DNA from 3 places in the Promicromonospora xylanilytica genome. Region 1 is predicted to be linked to each of the others. Evidence: predicted binding sites of a transcription regulator. Region 1 holds the regulator's gene; each other region holds the start of a gene.
What was found. Region 1 encodes HrcA, which represses chaperone genes, less so after heat shock. Its sites were predicted from a motif close to TTNGCACTCGNNNNNNNCGAGTGCNAA; they were not measured.

Region 1 (4,166 bases):
CGTGCCACACCCGCGAACCGGCGGCCGACACGACGCGGCACAGGGCCTGTGCCTCGCGGCCGAGGCTCCAGTAGCGCAGCAGCAGGATGTCCCGCAGGGAGTCGGGCAGGTCCGTGCCGAGGAAGCCCACCAGCTCCTCCACGTAGAAGGGGACGCCCTCGCTGCGCTCGGCCAGGTCGGCGAGGTCGTCGTCCGGCTCGTCACCCGTGCCGGTGAGCAGGTCGCGTGCCATCTCGCGCACCTCGTCCTGGCCCAGGCGGCGCAGGTCGAGCCGGGTGGCGAGCCTGGCACGGTCGAGCTCCGTCATGACGGTGCGCAGCGGGTGGGCGCGGCCGACGTCGTCTCTGCGGTAGGTGAGGAGGAGCAGCAGGCCGGGGGGCGCGGCGCGGGCCAGGCGCACGACCAGTGCGCGGGTGACGTCGTCGGACCAGTGCAGGTCCTCGACGACGGCGACGACGGGGCGGCCGGCAGAGGTCCGGGCGAGCAGGTCGGCGAGCACCTCGGGCAGGCGGTCCGCGCCGGCGTCGGTACTCGGGACGACGAGCTGTGGTGCGACCGCGGAGAGCGCCCCGGCCGCGGGGCCTGCCGCCTCGACGGTGGCCTCCGGTCCGAGGGTCGCGACGATCCCGGCGAGCAGGCCGCCCGGGGCGGCGTGGGGGACCGGGCCGGAGCCGGAGTCGGAGCACTGCCCGGACAGGACGAGGAAGCCGTCGGCGTCGGACGTCACCTCGTCGACGAGCCGGGTCTTGCCGATGCCCGCCTCGCCCGCGACCACGACGGTGCGGCCGGCGCCCGCGCGGACCGCTTCGAGGGCCTGCCGTAGTGTCTCGAGCTCGCTGGTGCGCCCGACCAGGCGCGCACGGATGACCGGCATGGGCTCATCGTCCCATGCCGGTCCTGTCGTCGGTCCGCTGCTCATCGTCGCTGGTCATGGTCATGGTCATGGTCGCTGGTCACGGTCGCTGGTCACGGTCGTCCCGCACGAGGGCGGTGGCGTCAGGCGACGCGCGGACGGACCGGTTCGGCGTCCGTGGCCCGGCGCGTCCGGTCGCCGGCGCGCCGTGCGGCCGCCTCCCGGCGGGCGGCGAGCTCACGGGCCACCCGCGACTGCTCCGCCCGGCGGTCGATCTCCTGCTCGTTCCTGCGGTACTCGGCGTAGTCGGTGAAGCCGAACATGGTGTGCCTCCTGGTCGAAGCCGGTCCCTCGCCGGCAGTGATTCCAGGTTCGTCGCTGAGGTAGCCCGTCCGGATCGGGCGGTCGCCGCATCTTTCGGTGCGGGTTCGGGGGGGCGGTGCCCGCCCGTCTAAGTCATCGACCTATACGCCCCGCGCGAACGGGCCAAGGCGCAGGTCAGGCCGGGCGTACCGCGCCTAAGATCCCTGCCTGACGGTCCACTGGCGGGACGGGGACTTGGCCCCTGGCGTGTGCCGCGTAGGATTGGCACTCGGTCGGCGAGAGTGCTGGAGAGCGGGCCGGAACCCGGGTGCAGGTCCCGGACGTTCTACCTGGGACGGAGGTGAGCGCGGTGAGCGAGGAACGCAGGCTCGATGTCTTGCGAGCGATCGTGGAGGACTATGTCCGGACACGGGAGCCCGTCGGATCCCGCATACTCACCGAGCGGCACCGGCTCGGCGTCTCTCCGGCCACCGTGCGCAACGACATGGCGGCGCTCGAGGAGGCCGGGCTCATCGCCCAGCCGCACACCTCGGCCGGCCGCATCCCCACGGACAAGGGCTACCGCCTGTTCGTGGACCAGCTCGCCGAGGTGCGGCCGCTGACCGTGCCGCAGAAGCGTGCCATCGAGACGTTCCTCTCCGAGGCGGTCGACCTGGACGACGTCGTGGCACGTGCCGGGCGGCTCATCGCCCAGCTGACCGGCCAGGTCGCCGTGGTGCAGTACCCGTCGCTGCGCCGTTCGGGGCTGCGACACCTGGAGCTGGTGCCCACGGCGGAGGGTCGGCTGCTCGTCGTCGTCATCACGGACACGGGTCGGGTGGAGCAGCGCTTCCTCGACGTGCCCGTCGGCATGGACGACGGGACGCTCGGCGAGCTGCGCGCGCGGTTCAACGCGGCCGCCGCCGGCCACCGCCTGACGGAGATCGGCAACGCCTTCGCGCGGGTCACCGAGGCGATGCCGGACGAGCACCGGGCGCTGGCCACGGCCGTGGCAGAGGTCGTGACGGCCGCGCTCGGCGAGGAGAGCGAGGAACGCATAGTGCTGACCGGTCAGGCCAACCTGGCCCGGTCCAGCATGCGGTTCGAGCAGGGCCTGCGGCCCGTGCTCGAGGCGCTCGAGGAGCAGGTGGTCCTGCTCGGTCTCCTCACCGACATGACCGACGACGCCGGGGTGGCCGTGAGCATCGGCCACGAGAACCGGCTGGCCGGCCTGACGGAGACCTCCGTGGTCACGTCCGGCTACGGCTCGTCCGACGGCGACACCGTGGCGATCCTGAGCTCGATCGGCCCCACCCGGATGGACTATCCGGGCACCATCGCCGCGGTGCGCGCCGTCGCGCGCTACCTGTCGCGAGTACTGCCCAGCTGACACCCCCACTTTCCACAAACCTCCTCACAAAGAGAGACCTGTGACCGACTACTACGAGATTCTCGGTGTTCCGCGCGACGCCTCGCCCGAGCAGATCAAGAAGGCATACCGCAAGCTGGCCCGCGAGCTGCACCCCGACGTGGCAGGTGACGTGGGTGAGGACCGGTTCAAAGACGTGGCGCGCGCCTACGAGGTGCTGTCCAACCCGGACAAGCGCCAGCAGTACGACATGGGCGTGGACCCCACGTCGCCGGGTGGCGGCGCGGGCGGCGGCTTCGGCGCCGGGTTCGGCTTCCAGGACATCTTCGAGACGTTCTTCGGCGGCGGTCAGCCCGCCGGGCCGGTGCCCCGCGCCCGGCGCGGCAACGACGCGCTGGTGCGCCTCGACCTCGAGCTCGCCGAGGCCGTCTTCGGCGCCAAGCGCGAGATCCAGGTGGACACGGCGGTGGCGTGCAACACCTGTGGTGGCGACGGCGCGCGGCCGGGCACCTCCGCGCGGACCTGCGACGTCTGCCACGGCCGTGGCTCCGTGCAGCGCGTGGCCCGTTCGTTCCTCGGCCAGGTCATGACGAACCAGCCGTGCTCCGCCTGCGGCGGTTTCGGCACCGTGATCCCTGAGCCGTGCACGGACTGCTCCGGCGAGGGGCGCGTGCGTTCGCGCCGCACCGTCTCGGTGAACGTGCCAGCGGGCGTCGACACCGGCACACGCATCAAGCTCTCCGCGCAGGGCGAGGTGGGCCCGGGCGGCGGCCCCGCCGGCGACCTGTACGTCGAGATCCGCGAGCGCGCGCACGACACGTTCGTGCGCCGTGGCGACGAGCTGCACTGCACTCTCCAGGTGCCGATGACGGCGGCGGCGCTCGGCACCGTGCTCGAGCTCGACACGCTGGACGGCCTCCAGGAGATCGACCTGCGCCCCGGCACACAGCCCGGCCAGGTCATGACGATCAAAGGGCTCGGCGTGGGGCACCTCCACTCGACCGGGCGTGGTGACCTCAACGTGCACATCGAGGTCCAGGTACCCACGGCCCTCGACGAGGAGCAGACGGCGCTCCTGCAGCAGCTCGCGGTCCTGCGCGGCGAGGAGCGGCCCGAGTCGCGGCTCGCGTCGGTCCACGGTGGCGTGTTCTCGCGCCTGCGCGACAAGCTGAGCGGGCGCTGACCGCCCACCCATGAGCGCGCCAGTCTTTCTCGCGGAGGCGTCGACCGCCCATCCGCTGTCGGAGTACGCCCCTGGTTCCGTCTATGTGCTCGACGGCGCCGAGGGCCGGCACGCCGGTGTGGTCCAGCGGCGTGGCCCGGGCGAACGGATCGACGTGGTCGACGGCGCCGGGGTGCGCCTGCGGACCGTCGTCGAGTCGGTGAACGGTGCCGAGGTGCACCTGCGGGTCGAGCAGATCGACGTCGAGCCGGTGCCCGCCGTCGTCGTGACGCTCGTGCAGGCCCTCGCCAAGGGCGACCGGGACGAGATGGCCATCGAGGCCGCTACCGAGGTCGGCACGGACGCGATCATCCCGTGGCAGGCGGAACGCTCCGTCGTGGTGTGGCGCGGGGACCGGGCAGCGAAGTCGCGGGCGCGCTGGGTCAGCACCGTGCGGGCCGCTACCAAGCAGGCCCGCC
Region 2 (4,166 bases), on a different contig from region 1:
ACGGGTCAGGCAGGACTCAGAAGTCCATGCCGCCCATGCCACCGGACGGGTCGCCGGCCGGGGCGCCCGCGGGCTCCGGCTTGTCGGCGACGACGGCCTCGGTGGTGAGGAACAGCGCGGCGATCGACGAGGCGTTCTGCAGCGCGGAGCGCGTCACCTTGACCGGGTCGTTCACGCCGGCGGCGAGCAGGTCCTCGTACACACCGGTCGCGGCGTTCAGGCCCTGACCGGAGGGGAGGTTGCGCACCTTCTCCGCCACGACGCCGCCCTCGAGGCCGGCGTTCAGGGCGATCTGCTTGAGCGGGGAGTCGATCGCGGCACGGACGATGCCCGCACCGATCGCCTCGTCGCCCTCGAGCTCGAGCTTGGCGAACGCGATGGCACCGGCCTGGATGAGAGCCACGCCACCACCGGCGACGATGCCCTCCTCGACGGCGGCCTTCGCGTTGCGAACGGCGTCCTCGATGCGGTGCTTGCGCTCCTTGAGCTCCACCTCGGTGGCCGCACCGGCCTTGATGACGGCGACGCCGCCGGCCAGCTTGGCGAGGCGCTCCTGCAGCTTCTCGCGGTCGTAGTCCGAGTCGGACTTGTCGATCTCGCTGCGGATCTGGTTCACGCGACCGGCGATGAGGTCGGCGTCGCCGGCACCCTCGACGATCGTGGTCTCGTCCTTGGTGACGACGACCTTGCGCGCCTGGCCGAGCTCCTCGAGCGTCGCGTTCTCCAGCTTGAGGCCCACCGTCTCGGTGATGACCTGGCCGCCGGTGAGGATCGCGATGTCCTGCAGCATGGCCTTGCGGCGGTCACCGAAGCCCGGCGCCTTGACGGCGACGGACTTGAAGGTGCCACGGATCTTGTTCAGCACCAGGGTCGCCAGGGCCTCGCCCTCGACGTCCTCGGCGATGATGAGGAGCGACTTGCCCGACTTCATGACCTGGTCGAGCAGCGGCAGCATGTCCTTGACGTTCGAGATCTTCGACTCGACGATCAGGACGTACGGGTCCTCGAGCACGGCCTCCTGGCGCTCGGGGTCCGTCTCGAAGTAACGGGCGAGGAAGCCCTTGTCGAAGCGCATGCCCTCGGTGAGCTCGAGCTCGAGGCCGAACGTGTTCGACTCCTCGACGGTGATGACGCCTTCCTTGCCCACCTTGTCGAGGGCCTCGGCGATGAGCTCGCCGATCGCCGGGTCACCGGCCGAGATGGCGGCCGTGGCAGCGATCTCTTCCTTGGTCTCGATCTCCTTGGCAGCGTTCAGCAGCTGCTCGGTGACCGCCTCGGTGGCCTTCTCGATGCCGCGCTTGATGGCGATCGGGTTGGCACCGGCGGCAACGACGCGCAGGCCCTCCTTCACGAGCGCCTGGGCGAGCACGGTGGCGGTGGTGGTGCCGTCACCCGCGACGTCGTCCGTCTTCTTGGCGACCTCCTTGACGAGCTCCGCACCGATCCGCTCGTACGGGTCGTCGAGGTCGATCTCCTTGGCGATGGAGACACCGTCGTTCGTGATCGTGGGGGCGCCCCACTTCTTGTCAAGAACGACGTTGCGGCCCTTGGGGCCGAGCGTGACCTTCACGGTGTCGGCGAGCTGGTTGAGCCCGCGCTCCATGCTCCGACGAGCTTCCTCGTCGAAAGCGATGATCTTGGCCATGGGGATGAATCCTCCGCTGGTGGCTTGTCCAGGCCGGCCGGTGCCCGCGACGGACGGCCTACCACCCCGGCGATCATGTCTCGCCGCGACAGGAGGCCTCACCATTCGACCCTGCTGTCACTCTCGGACGGAGAGTGCTAAGACATTATTGGCACTCGAGCCATGAGAGTGCAAGGCGCGTATCCTCCGGGCGAAACCCGCGGGAGGCCTATCCCGGCACCAGGCCGGGAGCGTGCCGTACGTCGAACTCCCGCAGCAGCGCGCGGCGGGCGGCGTGCCAGCCGCCCATGCCGTGCACGCCGGGACCGGGCGGCGTCGACGCCGAGCAGAGGTATACGCCCTCAGCGATCTGATAGGGGTTCAGCGCGGGAGTGGGACGTGCGACGAGCTGCCACATGGTGGCGGCCCCGGCCGAGATGTCACCCCCGGGGTAGTTCTCGTTGTGGTGCTCCAGCCGCGCGGCGGGCAGGCACCGCGAGCCGACGACGACGTCGCGGAATCCCGGCGCGAAGCGTTCGATCTGCCGGGTGACGGCCTCGGTGACGTCCTGCGTCGAGCCCGCCGGGACGTGGGCGTAGGCCCACAGGGGGCGGCGCGAGCCGCGCGTCCGGCCCGGGTCGGCGACGCTCGGGTCGCTGACCAGCACGACCGGCCGGTCGGCGTGGCGCCCGTGCGCGACGGCGTCCTCGGCGATCACCATCTCGGCGCGCGTGCCGCCGAGATGCACGGTCGAGGCCCTGCCGACGTCGGGCACCTGCCACGGGACCGGGCCGTCGAGGACGAAGTCGACCTTGGCCGCCGCGTTCCCGTACCGGAACCGGGCCAGCGCCGCCCTGCGCGACGGACGGATCCGGTCCCCCGCGACGCGGAGCAGCGTCCTGGGCGTCGTGTCGAAGAGGACGGCACGGGCCGGCGGGAGGTCCGACCAGCTCTCGACCCGGTGACCGGTCTCCACGGTGCCCCCGTGCCGCTCCAGGTCGCGGACCATCGCGTTGGTAATGGCCTGAGAGCCGCCCAGGGGGATCGCCCACCCGCCCTCGGTGTGCGCCAGTGCAGCCAGGAGCAGGGCCGTCCCCGCGCCCGCGAGCGAGGGGAGCGGTGTGATGTTGTGCGCAGCGACCCCGGTGAGCAGCGCCTTGGCCTCGTCGGTGAGAAAGCGCCGGTCCCACCGCGGGCCGCCCTGCTCGAGGAGGGCCGCGCCGAACCGCAGGCCGGGCCGGATCATGGAGGCGAGGCCCGAGACCGTCAGGGCGTGCTCGCCGGAGCCCGTCCCGTCCAGCATGCCGCGCACGGTCCGCTTGTCGCCCATGGCGAGCGCCGTCACCTGGCGCCAGTCGGCGGCGAGCGGGCCCAGCAGGTCGCGCCAGGCCTCCCCGTCGGGCCCCAGGCGTTCAGCGGTCCGGGCGAGGTCGCGGTAGGCGAGGCCGGCCCTGCCGCCGTCGAGCGGCTGCGCGTAGGCCACGTCCGGCGCGATCAGCTCGACACCGTGGGCCGGCAGGTCGAAGGCCCGGAAGAACGGGGACGCCCAGGCCATGGGGTGCACGGCGGAGCAGAGATCGAACAGCATGTCGTCGGCCAGCTCGGGGACCGTGACCGTGCGTGCACCGCCACCGATCGTCGGCTGGGCCTCCAGGACCCGGACCCCCATGCCCGCGCGCGCGAGCGTGACCGCGGCCGCCAGGCCGTTGGGTCCTGAACCCACCACCACCGCGTCGAGCAGGGTCACTCCCCCATCGAATCACGGTCCGGCAGAGGACGGCCGATACGGCGGGGGTCCGTTCGGCAGTCAGGGTCAGCACGTGGGGCGAGCAGTCGGGCCGAGCAACCGCGGTACGGGGCGGCTGCTCGTGAGGTCGGGCATCGTCGTCCGACACTGCGACGCGGGTCGTCGTCGACCATCCAGATCGGACGCCAGGGTCTGGGTCCCGGCATCCTTGGGGGGCGGGCGACGGGCGGGCCCTTCCCACCCGTCGTCCCATCGATGTCAGGCTGGACGAACCTGCTCCGCCTGCGGACCCTTCTGTCCCTGCCCCACCTCGTATTCGACCGGCTGACCCTCATCGAGAGTCCGGTAGCCATCGGTCTGGATCGCACTGTAGTGAACAAAAAGGTCCTGGCCGCCGGCGTCGGGGGTGATGAAGCCATACCCCTTCTCGGCGTTGAACCACTTGACGGTGCCCTGGGCCATGCGTAGTTCTCCTTGTACCTCTGCACGGGACACTCGGTCGACCCGTGGTGGTTCGAGCCTAGTGGTCCGGCTCACACCAGGGAAGCCTCTATGTCCGCTATGAGGCATTCAGCGGAAGGCGAACGTGCAGGTCAGAGGCTTGTGCGGGGGTCGGCGCAGGCGAATATCAGCATGGTGGTACGGAACCGGTGGACATTTCGTCCACGGCGGGTCCCGGGCGGCAGCCGCCCGAATGTTGACCGAAAGCCGACGTCGGCACTGCCGTCGGCTCTCGGTCAGGCACGCGGCCGGGGGCTCTGAGCCCCCGGCGACGATCAGGTTCGATCAGCCGGC
Region 3 (4,166 bases), on a different contig from region 1:
TAGAGACCGTTCGGCGCGAGCAGGTGCTCGTCGGTCCATCCCACCATCCGCAGCGCCCAGTCGAGGTAGTGCTCCTCCCCCGTGATCATGTACAGGCGGGTGGCGAGCTGCGCGCCGGGCATCGTGGAGACGGTGTTGCGGTCGGTGCTCCAGTCGGCCTGGGTCCAGAAGACGCCGCCGGGGGCAGGGTGCGACGAGTCGGTGTCCCATCCGGAGACCACGAGCTCGAAGATCTCCTCGGCACGCCGCAGCGCCGCCTCGTCGCCGGTCGCCAGGTGCTGCTGCACCTTGGCGAGGGCGACCCACTCGTTGTCGTCGTAGAACATGTCGCCGCCACCGCCGTACGGCGCCCGCGGGTACGAGTCGTAGCCGGGCAGCCCGGTGGTGCCGCCGTCAGCGTTCCAGAAGTGCTCCTGCCCGCGCGCGTCGTCCGCGAGGTCGTCCTCGAACGACCGACCCAGCGCCCCGGGCAGCCCGGTGAGGTCGAGCGTCGCGACGTGCGCCTGGGAGTGCGGCCACTCGAACGAGTAGGCACGGTCCTCGGCCCCGCTCGGGTACCGCTCCCGGTAGAGGCCGGAGCCGTCGTCCGCGGCCATGTAGTCCTGCATCGCGTCGTACGACGCGACTGCCCGCTGCACCTGCGTACGCTGCGACACCTCGGGGGCGCCACCGTTCTGCGCGCCGGCGGGGGCCGCCGCCCCCAGTGCGCAGGCAAGCGCGCCGACCGTAGCGGCAACTCTGGTGAACCTCATCGTTCGCTCCTTCGTTCGGTGGTGCGGCCGTCTACCCGTTCGACGACGCCGGATGTCAGCGCTGTCATTTCAGCGCGCGAAGATCAGGGCATGCTCGGCGCTGGACAGCGTGGTGGTCAGGCGCAGCCTCACGAGGTCTCCTTCGACCCGGATCCGTACGCAGCGTCCTGAACGCCCGGCGGCCAGGCTAAGCGACACGGACAGAACCGGTCAATCGGTTGACCGCGCCTCGGAACGAGCCCTGTCCCGCACCTACCCGAGCCGCCGGGTGAAGCACCGCGCCATCGGGTGCCCGACGTACGGCGCGTAGCCGTCGAACAGCTCGTACCCCTCGCGCTCGTAGAACCGGATCGCGTCGGGCTGCTTGGTGCCGGTCGAGAGCACGATCGTGTCGACGTCACGCTGCCGGGCGTGGTCCTCCAGCGCGCGTAGGACGCTCGTGGCCGCCCCGGTGCCGCGCGCTTCCGGGTCCACATACATCCGCTTGATCTCGCCCGTGCCGTCCTCCAGCACGCGGAGGGCGCCGCAGCCGATCGCCCTGCCCTCCTGGTCGCGCGCGACCAGGAACACGCTGACGGTCTCCGCGGCCGGCTTGTCGGTCTCCTGGTCGGGAATCTTGTAGCGGGCGGCAAGCTCGGCTGCCATGGCGCCGCGCAGCCGCACACCGTCCGCGCTGTCCCACGGCTCTTCCGCGACGGTCGTCGTCATAGCCTCTGGAGTGGTCACGTTCGCCACCGTATGGGGCCGGGCGCGCCGTGTCGGCGAAAATCGCACAACACGTACAAGTCCGACACAGGTCCGCGGGGTGTGCCCCGTTCAGGGCCCAGGCGTGTCCTCACCCTCGTCCTGGCCTCCATGGGGTCGCATGGCCGCCGCGAGCGCCGTCCCGAGGGCCGCGCCGAGTGCGATGCCGAGGATCCAGCTGTTCGTCGCGATGCCCATGGAGACCCCGAGGGCGATCCCGAGCGCGATGCCCGCGCCCCAGTTCCAGCCCGGGCGCTCTCCGCTGTCTTCTGGCATGCGTCGAAGTTCTGGCATGTGTCGAACGTACGCGGGCCGGCCTGGCGGGGGCATCAGCCCTACGAATGATCTTGGCCCGCCGTCAGGATGATTTCGTCCGGGTCGCGACGTGCCGCTCCGGGTCTTGGCACTCTCGACGTCCGAGTGCCAGAATATGGGTGTAGCCAGGCGGCGGCCGAGCCGTCGCCGATCGCCGCGGCCCTGGAGGGGCCAGGGCCGCATCGTCGTAGGAGGTGATGTGCGATGGCTACCTACTGGGACCCGGTCCGGGAGATGGACCGGCTCTTCAGCTCGTTCGCCGGCAACGCACGCCAGTCCGGCGGCATGCCGATGGACCTGTTCCGCACGGGTGACCACTACGTCCTGTCGATGGACCTCCCCGGCGTCGACCCCGGCACCATCGACGTCTCGGTCGAGGACCGGACGCTCACGGTCCGCGCCGAGCGCACGCAGCGCTCGGACGCCGACGCCCAGTGGCTGGTGCACGAGCGGCCGGCGGGTACTTTCGCGCGGCAGCTCACCGTCGGTCGTGGCCTCGCTCTCGACAGCATCTCGGCCTCGTACACCGACGGTGTGCTGGTGCTGACCATCCCGGTCAGCGAGGAGGCACGGCCGCGCAGGATCGAGGTGGCGCACAGCGCCGGCTCGACCCCGATCGGCCAGGACACGTCCGAGAGCCGGCAGACGATCGAGTCCTGATCCGCGGCAGGAACGCCCGGGCCACCGCGGTGGCCCGGGCGTCCTACCGGGCCAGCCAGCCGCCGTCGACGGCGAGGACCTGGCCGTGCACGTACGTCGCGGCACGGGACGCGAGGAAGACGACGACGTCGCCGATGTCCTCCGGCTGGCCCCAGCGCCCGGCGGGGATGCGGACCAGCAGCTGCTCGCGGCGCACCGGGTCGTCGAGCAGCGCGGTGTTCATCTCGGTCGCCATGTAGCCGGGGGCCACGGCGTTGACATTGACGCCCTTGGCCGCCCACTCGTTGCAGAGTGCCTTGGTGAGCTGTGCGACGGCGCCCTTGCTGGCCGCGTACGCGGGGACGGTCAGCCCGCCCTGGAACGACAGCAGGGACGCCAGGTTGACGATCCTGCCGTCGCCGCGCTCGAGCATCGGCCGCCCGAACAGCTGGCAGAGCTGGAACACGGAGCGCAGGTTGACGTCGAGCACCTGGTCCCATGCCGCGAGGGGGAAGTCGGCGGCCGGGTAGCGGTCCTGCGTCCCGGCGTTGTTCACGAGGATGTCGACGCGGCGGTCGGCGAGCACCGCGTCGGCGGTCGCGGCGACGGCGTCGGAGTCGGCGAGGTCGATCGGGTGGTGGTCGATCCGCCGGCCCAGCGTGGCCGCGTGCTCGACGAGGTCGTCCGGGAGCGGGCTGCGGGCGAGCACGACGACGTCTGCCCCGGCGCCGAGCAGCGACTCGGAGATGCCGCGGCCGAGCCCGCGCCCGCCTCCGGTCACGACGGCGGTCCTCCCGGTGAGGTCGAACGGGTTGGTCATGCGTCAGCCTTTCCGGGCAGCGGGGTGACCAGGACCTTGAGCGTGTCCTGGCCCGATGTCGCGGCGTCGAACGCGGCGCCGACGTCCGCGAGGTCGAACGCCGTGGTCGGGAACCGGTCGAGGTCGAGGTCGCCGGTGGCGATGAGGTCGATGGCCGCTGCGACGTCCTGTGACGTGTAGACCCGGACGCCGACCACCGACTGCTCCTTGAAGCAGACCGCCTGGAGGTCGAGCGGGACGGGCTGCTTGTAGACGCCGACGATCACGATGCGGCCGAGCACGCGGGTGGCGGCGGTGAGCTCGGCGGTCACGGTCGGGTGGGCCGCGGAGTCGAACGTGGTGTCGGCGCCCTCGCCGCCGGTGAGCTCGTGCAGCACCTCGGTCATGGTCGAGCCGTCCGGGACGGTGGTGAATCCCATGCCGGCGGCGACCTCGCGGCGCCAGGGGCTGGGCTCGGTGATGACGACCCGGCCCGCTCCGGCGCGGCGTGCCACGAGCGCGGTGAGGATCCCGATCGGGCCCGCGCCGAACACGGCGACGGTGTCGCCGGCCTGCATGCCGGACCGGTCCACGGCGTGCACGGCCACGGCGAGCGGCTCGGCGAGCGCCGCCGTGCGGGGGTCGACGCCGGCGGGCACCTCGTGCAGCACCTCGGGCGGCAGTGCGACGTAGGGGGCCATCCCGCCGGGCCGGTCGATCCCGTACAGGCCCAGGTCGTTGCACACGTGCGGGCTGCCGCTGGTGCACGGCAGGCAGCGCCCGCACGACAGGAGCGGCTCGACGACGACGAGCGTGCCCTCGGCGGGCCCGCCGGGCGCCGCCTGCTCGACCCAGCCGGACATCTCGTGCCCGGGCACGAGCCCGTGCCGCGCCCGCGGGTGCTTGCCGTGGTAGAT

Region 2: a site for HrcA is predicted at 1,794-1,820, ahead of groL (chaperonin GroEL). Genes of this name have one in related genera too.
Region 3: a site for HrcA is predicted at 1,897-1,923, ahead of ACYVK7_RS08775 (Hsp20/alpha crystallin family protein). Genes of this name have one in related genera too.

The regions. Positions count from the first base shown of each region.
Region 1 covers NZ_BAAGRP010000004.1:184,492-188,657, reverse strand. The annotation lists gene ACYVK7_RS05815 (ATP-binding protein) at 1-874, opposite strand, end outside; gene ACYVK7_RS05810 (hypothetical protein) at 997-1,176, opposite strand; gene hrcA (heat-inducible transcriptional repressor HrcA) at 1,527-2,546, shown strand; gene dnaJ (molecular chaperone DnaJ) at 2,587-3,708, shown strand; gene ACYVK7_RS05795 (16S rRNA (uracil(1498)-N(3))-methyltransferase) at 3,719-4,166, shown strand, end outside.
Region 2 covers NZ_BAAGRP010000003.1:246,131-250,296, reverse strand. The annotation lists gene groL (chaperonin GroEL) at 17-1,645, opposite strand; gene ACYVK7_RS04780 (phytoene desaturase family protein) at 1,854-3,371, opposite strand; gene ACYVK7_RS04775 (cold-shock protein) at 3,630-3,833, opposite strand; gene ACYVK7_RS04770 (LytR C-terminal domain-containing protein) at 4,158-4,166, opposite strand, start outside.
Region 3 covers NZ_BAAGRP010000007.1:209,058-213,223, forward strand. The annotation lists gene ACYVK7_RS08760 (glycoside hydrolase family 76 protein) at 1-752, opposite strand, end outside; gene ACYVK7_RS08765 (GNAT family N-acetyltransferase) at 1,005-1,478, opposite strand; gene ACYVK7_RS08770 (hypothetical protein) at 1,569-1,790, opposite strand; gene ACYVK7_RS08775 (Hsp20/alpha crystallin family protein) at 2,016-2,471, shown strand; gene ACYVK7_RS08780 (SDR family oxidoreductase) at 2,515-3,270, opposite strand; gene ACYVK7_RS08785 (zinc-dependent alcohol dehydrogenase) at 3,267-4,166, opposite strand, start outside.